One region of the Limnohabitans sp. Hippo4 genome, then DNA from elsewhere that is predicted to be linked to it. Evidence: predicted binding sites of a transcription regulator. Region 1 holds the regulator's gene; each other region holds the start of a gene.
The links. Region 1 encodes sigma-54, which starts transcription at its own class of promoters, with help from an activator protein. Its sites were predicted from a motif close to TGGCANGNAANCTGCTTT; they were not measured.
Positions count from the first base shown of each region.

Region 2: a site for sigma-54 is predicted at 1,465-1,482, ahead of B9Z46_RS11610 (ammonium transporter). Genes of this name have one in related genera too.
Region 3: a site for sigma-54 is predicted at 1,805-1,822, ahead of ureA (urease subunit gamma). Genes of this name have one in related genera too.
Region 4: a site for sigma-54 is predicted at 1,576-1,593, ahead of glnA (type I glutamate--ammonia ligase). Genes of this name have one in related genera too.

Region 1 is NZ_NESE01000003.1:243,860-247,603, reverse strand. Features, by position in the region: gene B9Z46_RS10245 (class I SAM-dependent RNA methyltransferase) at 1-760, opposite strand, end outside; gene B9Z46_RS10240 (RNA polymerase factor sigma-54) at 757-2,325, opposite strand; gene lptB (LPS export ABC transporter ATP-binding protein) at 2,339-3,097, opposite strand; gene lptA (lipopolysaccharide transport periplasmic protein LptA) at 3,094-3,699, opposite strand.
Region 2 is NZ_NESE01000004.1:129,513-133,256, reverse strand. Features, by position in the region: gene B9Z46_RS11610 (ammonium transporter) at 193-1,395, opposite strand; gene B9Z46_RS11605 (TMEM165/GDT1 family protein) at 1,517-2,137, shown strand; gene B9Z46_RS11600 (homoserine O-acetyltransferase) at 2,321-3,478, shown strand; gene metW (methionine biosynthesis protein MetW) at 3,475-3,744, shown strand, end outside.
Region 3 is NZ_NESE01000001.1:807,705-811,448, forward strand. Features, by position in the region: gene urtB (urea ABC transporter permease subunit UrtB) at 1-177, opposite strand, end outside; gene urtA (urea ABC transporter substrate-binding protein) at 250-1,521, opposite strand; gene ureA (urease subunit gamma) at 1,859-2,161, shown strand; gene B9Z46_RS03715 (urease subunit beta) at 2,172-2,495, shown strand; gene ureC (urease subunit alpha) at 2,498-3,744, shown strand, end outside.
Region 4 is NZ_NESE01000001.1:597,630-601,373, reverse strand. Features, by position in the region: gene B9Z46_RS02760 (EI24 domain-containing protein) at 1-544, shown strand, start outside; gene B9Z46_RS02755 (molybdopterin-binding protein) at 580-1,434, shown strand; gene glnA (type I glutamate--ammonia ligase) at 1,636-3,051, shown strand; gene B9Z46_RS02745 (hypothetical protein) at 3,203-3,688, shown strand; gene glnL (nitrogen regulation protein NR(II)) at 3,696-3,744, shown strand, end outside.

The sequences.
Region 1 (3,744 bases):
GCGCGTGCTCTTGCGCGCGCGCATCGTCTTGCAGGGCTTGCCAAACGTGCGGTTGAAACGGCAGCAATTTTTCAAAGGCAAAGCGACGCATGATGCCGGGCGCAATACCGCAGGCAATTTGCGCGGCTTCAATGGCAATGGTGCCACTGCCGCAGCAAGGATCGTACAAAGGCGTCTGCGCATCCCAACCGCTGGCGGCCAACATGGCGGCAGCCAAGGTTTCTTTGAGTGGGGCATCGCCCTTGTCTTCGCGCCAACCACGTTTGAACAAAGGCTCACCTGACGTGTCCATGTACAGCGTGCAACTGTCGGTGGTGAGGTGCACGTAAATGCGCACGTCGGGCCACTGCGTGTTGACGTCGGGACGCTCGCCGCGCTTGGCGCGAAAACGATCGGCCACGGCATCTTTGATTTTGAGCGCCGCAAAGTTCAGGCTGGTGAGTGGGCTGTGCTGCGCCGTGATTTCAATCTTGAAAGTCTGCTTGGTGGTGAACCAAATTTCCCAAGCCACCGCACTGGCTGCATCGTACAAATCTTTTTCACTGCGATAAAAAGTTTGCGACAGTTGAATGAGCACGCGTTGGGTGAGGCGGCTGTGCAAATTCAGACGCAAGGCATCACGCCATGACGCGTTGGCCATCACACCGCCGCGGCCGGTCAGCAGGTCGTTACCGGTGAGGCCCGTGAGTTGATGGACCTCGTCGGCCAATAAGCCTTCAACGCCGGCGGCGCAAGGCATGAAAAGTTGAAGCGAGTTCACAGAGTTTTACGCAAGTTGGCGGGCGCAATTTTGAGCGCCTCGCGGTATTTGGCAACGGTGCGACGTGCGCAATCGATGCCTTGTTCTTTGAGCATTTCAGACAGTTGGTTGTCTGAGAGCGGCTTGTTGGGATTTTCGGCGGCCACCAATTGTTTGATGAGCGCACGCACGGCTGTACTGGAAGCCGCGCTGCCACTGTCGGTACCTAGGCCCGAGCCAAAGAAATACTTCAACTCGAAGGTGCCCATGGGCGTGGTCATGTACTTGGCCGTGGTGACGCGGCTGATGGTGGACTCGTGCAAGCCCAGTTCATCGGCAATTTCTCGCAGCACCAAGGGGCGCATGGCCAATTCACCATGGATGAAGAAATTGCGCTGACGCTCCACAATGGCCGTCGACACACGCAAAATGGTGTCAAAGCGCTGTTGAATGTTTTTGATGAACCAGCGCGCTTCTTGCAGGCGTTGTTGCAAACCCAAATGGGCTTCGCCTTTGCCGCCGCGCAAGGCGTTGGCGTAAATGTCGTGCACCCGCAGTTTGGGCATCACATCGGGGTTGAGCTGAACTCTGAAGTGCGGCTCGCCGCCTTTGCGCGTACCAATGACCAACACATCGGGCACGATGACATGTTGCTCGGCATTGGCAAAAGGACGACCGGGTTTGGGCTCTAAGCGTGTGATGAATGCCAGCGCTTGTTTGACGATGCCTTCGTCTTCACCGCATTGAACCGCCAAGCGTTTGAAATCGCGTTTGGCCAGCAGCTCCAAAGGCAGCGCGCAAATTTTGAGGCCTACGGCAGCCACTTCGTGGTCGGGCTCATCTTTCAAGATGGCTTTGAGTTGAATGCGCAAGCACTCGCCCAAATCGCGTGCGCCAATGCCCACCGGTTCGAGTGATTGCAGCAAGCTCAAAGCCACCGTGAAGCGATGCACCAACTCTTCCAATTGCTCAATGTCGTCGGTGCCGGCCAGGCCTTGCGCCAAAGATTCGAGGCTGTCTTCCAGATAACCGTCGTCGTTCAAAGACTCGATGAGAAAGCGCAGCGCTGCGCGGTCAATTTCTGACAAGCGCATCGACAAAGCCTGTCGATGCAAATACTCGGTGAGTGAGCCTAGGCCGCGTGCCAACTCAATGGCGTCTGCGCCATCCGAGTCGTTGTTGGTGTTGTTCTTGCGCGCGCCGGCGTCGGTGCCCCATTCGCTGTCGTCGGGTGCAATCTCGACGCTGCCGTCGCCATCCCAGCTGTCGGCCACATCGGTAACGGCTTCGTCGTTAGAAACAGACGCTGTGGATTCGCTGGCGGCATCGCGTGAATCAGCGCCGGCATCGCTGGCGGCTTCTGACACACGATCGCCCAAGCTGACGCGCGCATCGGATTCTGGCAAGCCAAAATCTTCTTGCGGTGCTTCGTCGGTGCTGCGCTCAAGGAAGGGGTTTTCGTCGAGCATTTGCTCGACTTCTTGGCTGAGCTCTAAGGTCGAGAGTTGAAGCAGCCGAATGGATTGTTGCAACTGTGGCGTCAGCGCCAAGTGTTGGGACATCCGAAGGGAAAGGCTTTGCTTCATAGGAGTTCAGCCATCACATTCGGAAGTGTTCGCCCAAGTAGACGCGGCGCACATCGGCGTTGTCCACAATGTCTTTGGGTGTGCCTTGGGCCAGCACGCGACCTTCGCTGATGATGTAGGCGTGATCGCAAATGCCCAAGGTTTCACGCACGTTGTGATCGGTGATGAGCACGCCAATGCCGCGCTCTTTCAAAAACGCAATGATGCGTTGAATCTCAATCACCGCAATGGGGTCGATGCCCGCAAAAGGTTCGTCGAGCAAAATGAACCGAGGGTCGGTGGCCAGTGCGCGCGCAATTTCAACGCGTCGGCGTTCGCCACCCGACAAAGCCAAGGACGGTGAGTCGTGCAGATGATCAACGCGCAAGTCTTTCAGGAGCGCTTGAAGTCGGTCTTGGATGGCGGATTCGCTGAGCGGCTTGCCCTCGGCGTCATGCTGCAACTCGAGCACTGCACGCACGTTTTCGGCCACCGTGAGTTTTCTGAAAATGGAAGCCTCTTGCGGCAAGTACGACAGGCCCATGCGCGAGCGGCGATGGATGGGCATGCGTGTGACGTCATCACCATCGATCAGAATTTGTCCACCATCGGTGCGTACCAAACCCACAATCATGTAGAAGGACGTGGTTTTGCCGGCACCGTTGGGGCCAAGCAAGCCGACCACTTCACCTTTTTGAACTTTGACAGAAACGTCAAACACCACTTGGCGGCTGCCGTAGGACTTTTGCAAGTGCCGCGCTTCTAAGCTGCTGATGGCGTGTTCTTGACTCATGGTTTGTCGTTGCCAATGCGAGGGCTGGGTTTCAAGGCCGGCCCTGTTGGCGTGGCGGAGACATCGCTTGTTTTGGGTCGAGGGGTGATGGTGGCTTTGACGCGTTGATTGCCGCTGCCTGTGTTGGGCTTGCCATCAACTGTGAACACCTCAGTGGTGTTGTTGACCAAAATTTGTTGCCCTTGAATACGATCAGCCACCACCGTGCCACGCAGCAAGCGCAGTTCGGCGCGCGAGGTCAGTGTGAGGGTATCGGCTTGGCTGTTGTAAACCGCAGTTTCAGCTTCGCCTTCGGTGAACTCTTCAAGTGCTTCGCGCTTTTGTCGGAAGAAAATGCGTTCGCCAGGTTCTGCCCACAACTTGGCCACTTGGTTGCCTTGACCGTCTTGCTTCACTTCCATGCGGTGGGCTTTCAAGACCAAACTGCCCTTGGTCATTTGAACCTTGCCCGTGAAGGTGGTGAGTTGTTGCTGGTCGTCGTGCTTGAGTGTGTCAGCCTCAATGTTCATGGGTTTGTCGCGGTCCGCTTTTTCGGCGTGAGCGCCTGTCGCCGTGAAGACGGCGGCCCAACTGCAGAACAAAAGAATGAGGTGAAATTTCATAAAGGCGCGAATCTTGCTTGATTGTAGGTGTTGATCGCAGCGTCA
Region 2 (3,744 bases), on a different contig from region 1:
TGGAGCCCCAAAAACGCATCAACAAACCTAAAAAACTCTGGAAGGAAGCGAAACTGACACCTGTACACCGCGAACTAAACACACGCTCTTGGAACGTGTGTTAAGCCATTATGGGCCATAAAACAAAGGGTTTGGCAAGTTAATTCTTTGAAAGCCCTTTAAATACTTGATATTCGACGTGTATTTGTCTCTTTACCAACTGACTTCGCGGTCTGGCGTTGCGCTGATTTTGTGAACTGTCAGATCCGCGCCTTCGTATTCTTCTTCGGGGCTCATCTTCAAACCCACGGTCAACTTCAACGCGCCGTAGACCACGATGCCGCCCAACAAGGCCCATGCAATGCCCATGAAGGTGCCAATGAGTTGGGCTGTGAAAGACACACCACCCAAGCCACCGAAGGATTGCAAGCCAAAGATGCCAGCTGCAACACCGCCCCAGGCACCACACAAACCGTGCAGTGGCCAAACACCCAACACGTCATCGATCTGCCACTTGTTTTGGGTCAAGGTAAACATCACCACAAACAAAGCGCCTGCAACGGCACCCACAGCCAAGGCGCCAAAGGGATGCATCAAATCAGAACCTGCGCACACGGCCACCAAACCCGCCAAAGGGCCGTTGTGCACAAAGCCGGGGTCGTTCTTGCCCAAGAGCAAAGCGGTCAAGGTGCCGCCCACCATGGCCATCAAAGAGTTCACGGCCACCAAGCCAGAAATCTTGTCGAGCGTTTGGGCGCTCATTACGTTAAAGCCGAACCAACCCACAATCAAAATCCATGCGCCTAAGGCCAAAAAGGGAATGTTGGAGGGTGGGTGTGCGGACACAGCGCCATCTTTGCGATAACGGTTGTAACGTGCGCCCAACAAAATGACGGCTGGCAATGCGATCCAGCCACCCATGGCGTGGACCACCACCGAACCTGCAAAATCGTGGAACTCTTCGCCAGTGGTGGCTTTGATCCAAGCCTGCACGCCAAAGTGCTGGTTCCAAGCAATGCCCTCAAAGAAGGGGTACACAAAGCCCACAATACACGCGGTGGCGATCAGCTGAGGCCAAAACTTGGCGCGTTCGGCAATACCGCCAGAAACGATAGCTGGAATGGCCGCGGCAAAGGTGAGTAAAAAGAAAAACTTCACCAGGTCGTAACCATTTTTGGCAGCCAAGGTTTCGGCGCCGACAAAAAATCCTGTGCCATAGGCCACGGTGTAGCCCACCACAAAATAAACCACAGTGGACACGGAAAAGTCCACCAAGATTTTGACCAAGGCATTGACTTGGTTTTTCTTGCGAACCGTACCCAACTCCAAGAAGGCGAAACCCGCGTGCATGGCCAAAACCATGATGCCGCCCAACAAAATAAAGAGCGCATCCGCGCCCTGTTTTAGTGCTTCCATGTCTATCTCTGCTTATTTTTGAATTAATTTGGTGCGCAAAATCCATCATTGGGCGTTGCGCACCAAAAGCAAGCAAAAAACACGCCAAATTTACAAGTCATGCCCGACTATGATCGGGGGCATGGAAGCATTTCTCGTCTCAACAGGTATTGTGGCTCTCGCCGAAATGGGAGACAAAACCCAGCTGCTGTCTTTGGTGTTGGCCGCACGTTTTCGCAAACCTTGGCCCATCGTTTGGGGCATCTTGGTGGCCACGCTGGTCAATCACGGCTTGGCAGGTGCAGTGGGCAGCTGGGTCACTACCCAACTCGGCCCCGAAGCTTTGCGATGGGTCTTGGGCGGCTCTTTCCTCGGCATGGCGGTTTGGATTTTGATCCCCGACAAATTGGACGATGAAGACGAGCAAGCCAACCCACGCTGGGGCATCTTTGCCACCACCGTGGTCGCCTTCTTCTTGGCCGAAATGGGGGATAAGACGCAAATTGCCACGGTGATGTTGGCCGCACAATTTCAAAGCTGGTTTTGGGTGGTGGCTGGTACCACCTTGGGCATGATGCTGGCCAACGCCCCTGTCGTTTGGCTGGGCGACGCCATCACGCGCAAAATTTCACTGACCTGGGTGCACCGAATTTCTGCCGTCATTTTTGCCATTTTGGGACTCTTGGCTTTGTGGGGCGGCCCTCAAGATGAAGCACCCAAGGCACCCCTTGAAGACAAACCCTTGACAGCTGCGACGACTTGAGTGACTTTTTAATTGCAGAGCCTTTATACTGTGCCTGCGCCGATTTGCTCCAGCTTGCGGGCGCGCAAACCTCTGGGTTTGTAAATTCAGCTAAAGAGAGAACCTGGTCTACCGGTTTTGCTTTTGAAGCTGAACCGGTTTTTTTTCGGGTTCAATTTGGGCTCATTTCAGCTTGATGGATTCATGCCTTTGATCGCTACGCCACAGTCGATGTTTTTTGAAGCACCGCTTGCCTTGCAAAGTGGCGCCGCCATTCGCGCCTATCACCTGGCCTATGAAACCTACGGCACCTTGAATGCCGACAAGTCCAACGCCGTGCTGATTTGCCATGCATTGAATGCATCGCACCATGTGGCGGGTGTTTATGAAGGTCAAGACAAAAGCGAGGGCTGGTGGGACAACATGATTGGTCCAGGCAAAGCCGTCGACACCAACCGCTTCTTCGTCATTGGCGTCAACAACTTGGGCTCTTGCTTTGGCTCCACTGGACCCATGCATGCCAACCCTGACACGGGTGAAATCTATGGCGCTGATTTTCCAGTGGTCACCGTTGAAGACTGGGTCGATGCACAAGCGCGCTTGCTAGATGCCTTGGGCATTCAAACCCTGGCCGCTGTCATGGGCGGCAGCTTGGGCGGCATGCAAGCCTTGTCTTGGACTTTGCGCTACCCAGACCGCGTGGCGCATGCGGTGGTGGTAGCCAGCGCACCCAACCTCACGGCGGAGAACATCGCCTTCAACGAAGTGGCGCGTCGCGCCATCGTCACCGATCCTGATTTTCATGGGGGCCATTTTTACAAGCATGGCGTGGTGCCCCAGCGCGGCTTGCGCATCGCACGCATGATTGGGCACATCACCTACCTCAGTGATGACGTCATGAATGAAAAATTTGGCCGCGAACTGCGTGATGCGGTTACACACAATGCAACGGGCTATCGTTACTCAACTCAGGAAGTTGAATTTCAAATTGAAAGTTACTTGCGATATCAAGGCGACAAATTCAGCGAATACTTTGATGCCAACACGTATCTCTTGATCACAAGGGCTTTGGATTATTTTGATCCTGCACGCACGTTGGGCGGCGACCTGACTGCGGCACTGTCGCATGCTACGTGCAAATTTTTGCTGGTCAGTTTCACCACCGACTGGCGCTTTTCACCTGCGCGCAGTCGCGAAATGGTTCGTGCGTTGCTCGACAACAAACGTGATGTCAGCTATGCAGAAATCGATGCGCCACATGGGCACGACGCCTTTTTGCTCAACGACGCACGCTATATGAATGTGGTGAGCTCGTATTTCGACAACATTGCCAAGACCTTGCCAGCGGGAGGTGCCGCATGAGTGAGCATGTCAACTTGCAGGCCATCGCCCGCTTGGTCCCTCAAGGTGCGCGCGTCTTGGACTTGGGCTGTGGTGATGGCGCACTCTTAGATTACTTGCAAAAGAACAGAGGCTGCACAGGCTACGGCGTTGAGTTGGATGACGCCAACATTCAAGCTTGCGTGAAACGCGGCGTGAATGTCATTCAACTTAACTTGGATGAAGGTCTCACCATGTTTGCAGACCAGTCCTTTGACGTGGTCTTGCAAATTGACACGCTTCAGCAC
Region 3 (3,744 bases), on a different contig from region 1:
GTTTTCATCGCCCTGCGCCACCACTTTGTTCAGGGTTTCAATTCTTTGATCGGTCTCTCCGTCAACCAATCCTTTCATCTCTGCCAGGCTCATGGCCTTTGCAGGGCTGGCCATGAAGGTCATTGCCAAAGATGAAACCAGGATGAAGATCACTGGCCAAGTTCTAAATCGAATCATGTTTCGTCTTTGCGAAATTCAAAAAAAAGAGAAAGGACGACGCCGTCCTTCCTCTAGGACGAGCTTCAAAAATTACTTCTTGACAGGTTCGTCAGGCTTCACGTCGTTGCCAGGAATGTAAGGGCTCCATGGCTTGGCTTTCACAGGACCTGGTGTTTTCCAAACCACATTGAACTGGCCGTCGGCTTTGATTTCGCCAATGAACACAGACTTGTGCAAGTGGTGGTTTTTCTCATCCATCTTGGATGTGATGCCACTTGGCGCTGTGAAAGTTTGACCTGCCATGGCAGCAATCACTTTGTCTGTTTCAGTTGACTTGGCCTTCTCAACAGCTTGCTTCCACATGTTGATACCAATGTAGGTGGCTTCCATCGGGTCATTGGTCAAAGGCTTGTCTTTGTGACCAGCGATGTTTTTAGCCTTGGCGTAAGCAGCCCACTTTTTGGTGAACTCGTCGTTGGCGGGGTTCTTGATGCTCATGAAATAGTTCCATGCAGCCAAGTGACCGACCAAAGGCTTGGTGTCCACACCACGCAGTTCTTCTTCACCCACAGAGAATGCAACCACAGGCACGTCTTTGGCCTTCAAGCCTGCATTGCCCAATTCTTTGTAGAAAGGCACGTTGGAGTCACCGTTGATGGTGGACACCACGGCTGTTTTACCGCCAGCTGAGAATTTCTTGATATCAGCCACGATGGTTTGGTAGTCAGAGTGACCGAAGGGCGTGTATTTTTCGTCGATGTCAGACTCTTTCACGCCTTTGCTCTTCAAGTAAGCGCGCAAAATTTTGTTGGTGGTACGGGGGTACACATAGTCAGTGCCAAGCAAGACCCAACGCTTGGCAGCGCCGCCGTCTTTGCTCATCAAATAGTCAACAGCTGGAATGGCTTGCTGGTTAGGTGCAGCGCCTGTATAGAACACATTCTTTGACAACTCTTCACCTTCGTACTGCACGGGGTAAAACAGCAAGCCGTTCATTTCTTCAACCACGGGCAACACAGATTTACGTGACACAGAAGTCCAGCAACCGAAGATGACAGACACTTTGTCTTGACCCAAGAGCTGCTTTGTTTTTTCTGCAAACAAAGGCCAGTTAGAAGCAGGGTCAACCACCACGGGTTCCAATTTCTTACCCAACACACCGCCTTTGGCGTTGATTTCATCGATGGCCATCAACACGGTGTCTTTCAACACGGTTTCAGAAATGGCCATGGTGCCAGACAAGCTGTGCAAGATGCCCACTTTGATGGTGTTAGAGGTTTGAGCTTGTACTGAGAAAGACAAGCCACCTGCCACAAGCGCAGAAGCCAGGGCCAAGGCTTTGAGATTGCCACGACGATTCAACATAAGAGCACTCCAATCAGAAAAAGAAGGTTGGTAAACAAGCGAAGAACTGCAACGCTGTGTCACCTTCTGCAAGGGCTGTGCCAACCCATTGGTTTTCCCTTGGTTTCAGAGGGAACAAAAATGAATCATGTGAAATTTCTTAAACTTAATGCCTAGAGGTCATGCAGCGACATGCACGCGACATCGGCCTGAATGAACCAATTTTGTGCATCGCAAACCAAATTGCACCAAAAAACTTCGCGCACAGTTGCGGTGCAAGACTTGGATTCAGAATTTCTTGGGGCATGCTAGTTGCTTGAGTTAAGCTTGAATCTGATTTTCTAAAGAGTGCACCATGGAACTCACACCCCGCGAAAAAGACAAACTCCTGATATTCACGGCCGGCCTTCTGGCTGAAAGGCGAAAAGCCCGGGGCCTCAAGCTCAACTACCCCGAAGCTGTGGCCTACATCAGCGCCGCCGTCATGGAAGGCGCCCGCGATGGCAAAACTGTGGCGCAGTTGATGAGTGAGGGCCGCACCCTGCTCACCCGCGCAGACGTGATGGACGGCATTGCCGAGATGATCCCCGACATCCAGGTGGAAGCCACCTTCCCCGACGGCACCAAACTGGTGACCGTGCATCAACCCATTGTTTAAGGACGACACCATGATTCCCGGTGAACTGATCACAGACGACGGTGTGCACACCCTCAATCCAGGCCGCAGAACCCTCACGCTGGTGGTGCAAAACGGTGGCGATCGCCCCATTCAAGTGGGATCGCACTACCACTTTGCTGAAACCAACGGTGCCTTGGTCTTCGATCGCACGGCCGCCCAAGGCATGCGCTTGAACATTGCAGCAGGTACAGCGGTCCGGTTTGAACCCGGCCAGCAACGCACCGTTGAATTGGTGGACTACAGCGGACATCGCGAGGTCTATGGCTTTAGAGCATTGGTAAACGGCGCATTGCCTGCCGCAAAAGGAAATTGATCATGGCGACCATTGGCAAACGCGCTTACGCAGAAATGTTTGGCCCCACCGTGGGTGACCGAGTTCGCTTGGCCGACACAGACTTGTTGATCGAAGTTGAAAAAGACTTCACCTTGTTGGCGGGCGGTTACGGTGAAGAAGCCAAATTTGGCGGCGGCAAAACCATCCGCGACGGCATGTCGCAATCACAACGAACACGCGATGGCACGGGCACAGGCCCGCAAGCGGGCGGCGCGGTCGACACCGTCATGACCAATGCCTTGATCATCGATCACTGGGGCATTGTGAAGGCCGACATTGGCCTCAAAGGCGGCCGCATTGTAGCCATTGGCAAAGCAGGCAACCCTGATACGCAACCCGGCATTGACATCATCATTGGCCCCGGCACCGAGGTCATCAGCTGCGAAGGCAACATCATCACCGCTGGCGGTATCGATACGCACATCCACTTCATTGCCCCTCAGCAAATTGAAGAAGCTTTGGCCAGCGGCGTCACCACCATGATCGGTGGCGGCACGGGCCCAGCCACTGGCACCTTTGCCACGACCTGCACACCCGGCGCATGGAACATCGAGCGCATGATGCAAGCGGCTGATGCCTTTCCCATGAACTTGGGATTTCTCGGCAAAGGCAATGCTGCATTGCCCGGCTCACTGCATGAACAAATCAATGCAGGCGCCATTGGCCTGAAACTTCACGAAGACTGGGGCACCACACCTGCCGCCATCGACAACTGTTTGAACGTGGCCGAAGAAACCGACACACAGGTTGCCATTCACACAGACACCCTGAACGAATCTGGTTTTGTGGAAGACACCGTGGCAGCCTTTAAAGGGCGCACCATTCACACCTTCCACACTGAAGGTGCAGGCGGCGGTCATGCCCCCGACATTTTGAAAGTGGTGGGCGAAGCCAATGTGCTGCCTTCCTCTACCAACCCAACGCGACCCTACACCATCAACACCCTCGATGAACACGTGGACATGCTGATGGTTTGCCATCACTTGGACCCGTCCATTGCCGAGGACTTGGCATTTGCCGAAAGTCGCATTCGCAAAGAAACCATTGCTGCCGAAGACATCTTGCATGACTTGGGTGCCATCAGCATGTTCAGCTCCGACAGCCAGGCCATGGGCCGTGTGGGCGAGGTGATTTTGCGTTGCTGGCAAACGGCTCACAAAATGAAAATGCAGCGCGGCAAGTTGCCGGGCGACACGGATCGCAACGACAACGCGCGCGTCAAGCGCTA
Region 4 (3,744 bases), on a different contig from region 1:
GAACATGGTGGCCGATCGACGTTTTGCGCAGCTCGAACGCAAGCGCGGCGGATCGATGTTGCAGGGCTTGGCTTGGACTCTTTTGTCTGTGGTGTTGGCCTTGGGTGCTTTGGTTTTGACCTTGCCTCTGTGGTGGTTGCCTCCCATGGCCATGGTGATGCCCGCACTCATCTGGGGTTGGTTGACTTATCGCGTCATGACCTATGACGTGTTGGCCGACCATGCCTCTCGCGCCGAACGCTTAGAGTTGATGCGACGCTATCGTTTTCAGTTACTCGTCATGGGAGTGATCACGGGCCTGATGGGTGCGGCGCCCAGCTTGGTATGGGCCTCAGGCGCCTTGTTTGTGGCTGCCTTTGTGGTCCTCATTCCCATTGCAGTTTGGATTTACACCCTGGTGTTTATTTTTTCAGCACTTTGGTTTGTGCATTTCTTGCTCGATGCGCTCTCACAAGTTCGTGCGGAGCCGCCTGCAACTTGGCGCAAGGATTCAACCCAAGCCGCCGACATCGTCGATGTCGAATCCAAAATATTGAATGCTTGAATGCATTCGCTTTCATTGAACACCACAAGGCTCGCATGACCTCCTTGAATCACACGCCAGTGCAGGCCTCGCAGCCTGCACCTGCCATTGGCCTGATCATCATTGGCGATGAAATTTTGTCAGGCAAACGTGCCGACAAGCACCTTCCCAAGTTCATCGAGTTGCTCACCGAGCGTGGTTTGCAGTTGTCATGGGCAGAGTACGTGGGTGATTCGCCAGAGCGCATCACACCCGTTTTGGCGCGAGCCTTTGCATCGGGTGATGTGGTGTTTTCATGCGGGGGCATTGGCGCAACACCCGACGACCACACCCGGCAATGTGCTGCCAAAGCTTTGGGCGTGCCACTGGCATTGCAAGCTGAGGCCAAGGCGCTGATATTGGAGCGCGTGCGCGATGTGGCCCTAGAGCAAGGTTTGCCCTATGAGCCTGACCGCGCTGACAATCAGCATCGCTTGAACATGGGCATGTTCCCGCAAGGCGCGCAGATCATTCACAACCCGTACAACAAAATTCCGGGTTTCACTTGTCAGGGTGCAGGGCAGGGCATGGTTCATTTTGTGCCGGGCTTCCCCGTCATGGCCTGGCCCATGATGCAAGACAAACTGGACGTTTATTGCCATAGCTGGGGAGCGGCCCCGAAACGTGCTGAGCGTTCCGTCATTGTGTTTGGTGCCATGGAGGCAACCCTAACCCCCTTGATGGAAGCCATTGAGTTGCAATTTCCAGGTGTCAAAGTCTTCAGTCTGCCAAGCGTGGACCATCCTCAATGGGGAAAACACATTGAACTGGGCGTCAAAGGCGAGGAGAGTCTTTCTGCTGAGGCTTTTGCAGCCTTGAAAACGGGCCTTCAACCCTTCAAAGTTGAGTTTGGCCCCGAAATGGTGCGTTAAGTAGAATTGCACTATAATGGTGCCTGATTGCTTTTGGATGGTGCATGCGTGCGCACTAAAAAATCATGCAAGCGGCTTCGTCATAACCCTGTCCTCGGGGCACAATAGCGCTCTTGGGAATTTGTGGCGTCTTGCCTTTGTTGGCATAAAAACTGCAAGCCCGAAGAACCAATTATCAACATCCATCCTTAGGAGATTCTGATGGCAAAGACCGTCGCAGACGTAATGAAGATGGTGAAGGACAACGAAGTCAAGTTTGTTGACTTCCGCTTCACCGATACCCGTGGCAAAGAACAGCACGTTTCCGTGCCAATTTCTCACTTTGACGAAAGCAAGTTCACTGACGGCCACGCGTTCGACGGTTCTTCTATCGCCGGTTGGAAAGGCATCGAAGCCTCCGACATGTTGTTGATGCCCGATCCCATCACAGCCAACATCGATCCCTTTTTCGAAGAAACAACTTTGATCTTGGGTTGCGACGTGTTGGAACCCGGTGATGGCAAAGCCTACGACCGCGACCCACGTTCTATCGCCAAGCGCGCTGAAGCCTACTTGAAGGCTTCCGGTTTGGGTGACACGGCTTACTTCGGACCCGAGCCAGAATTCTTCTTGTTCGACGACGTCCGTTTCGGCAGCGACATGTCTGGTACGTTCTTCAAGATCGACGACTACGAAGCCCCTTGGAATACAGGCAAGAAAATGGAAGGCGGCAACCGCGGCCACCGTCCAACCGTCAAAGGTGGCTACTTCCCAGTGCCTCCCGTTGACAGCACACAAGACATCCGTGCAGAGATGGTCATGATTCTCGAATCCATGGGCATTCCTGTTGAAGTGTTCCACCACGAAGTGGCTGGCGCAGGTCAAAACGAAATCGGTACACGCTTCAGCACTTTGGTTGAGCGCGCTGACTGGACTCAAACATTGAAGTATGTGGTTTGGAACGTGGCCAATGCCTACGGCAAAACTGCCACTTTCATGCCCAAGCCTTTGGTCGGTGACAACGGTTCCGGCATGCACGTTCACCAGTCCATCTGGAAAGACGGCAAAAACTTGTTCGCTGGCAACGGCTACGCAGGTTTGTCAGACTACGCGCTGTACTACATCGGCGGCATCATCAAGCACGCACGTGCATTGAACGCCATCACAAACCCAACAACAAACAGCTACAAGCGTTTGGTGCCTGGTTTCGAAGCCCCTGTGAAGTTGGCTTACTCTAGCCGCAACCGTTCTGCTTCCATCCGTATTCCTCACGTTGCATCTGACAAAGGTCGCCGCATTGAAGCGCGCTTCCCAGATCCAATGGCCAACCCTTACCTCTGCTTTGCTGCATTGATGATGGCTGGTTTGGACGGCGTGGAAAACAAGATCCACCCAGGCGAAGCTGCTACCAAAGATTTGTACCATTTGCCTCCAGAAGAAGATGCATTGGTGCCAACCGTTTGCCACAGCTTGGACCAAGCCCTCGAGTATTTGGACAAAGACCGTGCCTTCTTGACAAAAGGTGGCGTGTTCACAGACTCCATGCTCGACGCTTACATTGAATTGAAAATGGGTGAAGTCACACGCTTCCGTCAAGCTGTGCACCCCATCGAATACGAGATGTACTACTCACTGTAATTCACAGCGAGTTTGGGCACCTGAGCCCGACCCTCAAAAGGACGGCTCAGGCCGTCCTTTTTTCTTGGCTGATACAAACCGAATGAACAAATACATCTGTCCAGCAATGCAAAGCACAAGCGTGAGGATGTGTCTTGGCACGTTTGTTCTGGTGTCACTGGCATTCAGTGCCACAGCCAATCAAGTGGTTTACAAATGTGGTCAAGAAATCACCAACCAACCCACTGATCCCAAACTGTGTCAACCCTTGAACATATCGCAGCCGACGCAAATTGAAGGCACGCGTGTGCAAACAAGTTCTCACAAAGGAACGGGTACTGCGGTCATGGATGCTTCTGTGGTTCAAACGGGCCCCGCTGCTGATTCGCTTGAACGCAAGGCGCAAGCCCGCACCATCTTGGAGGATGAGTGGCGAAAGTTAAGTGCTCAGTACGCCGAATTGGTGCAGCAGTACAACCGTGGCAAGTCGACGCCGCTGGCTGGCGAAACAATGCATCAGACAAATGACCCGCAGCGTGCCATGGCATTGAAAGCGCAAGTCCAGCGCATGGAGCGAGATCTCCAAGCTTTGCAGCGAGAGCTCAGTCGTTACGGCTTGCAAATGGCAAGCCCTTTGAGTGCTGCAACATCGAAGTGAACCTCTCATGACCCTGCCATCCAAATCACTACCACAAAGCCGATTCCACGCATTTG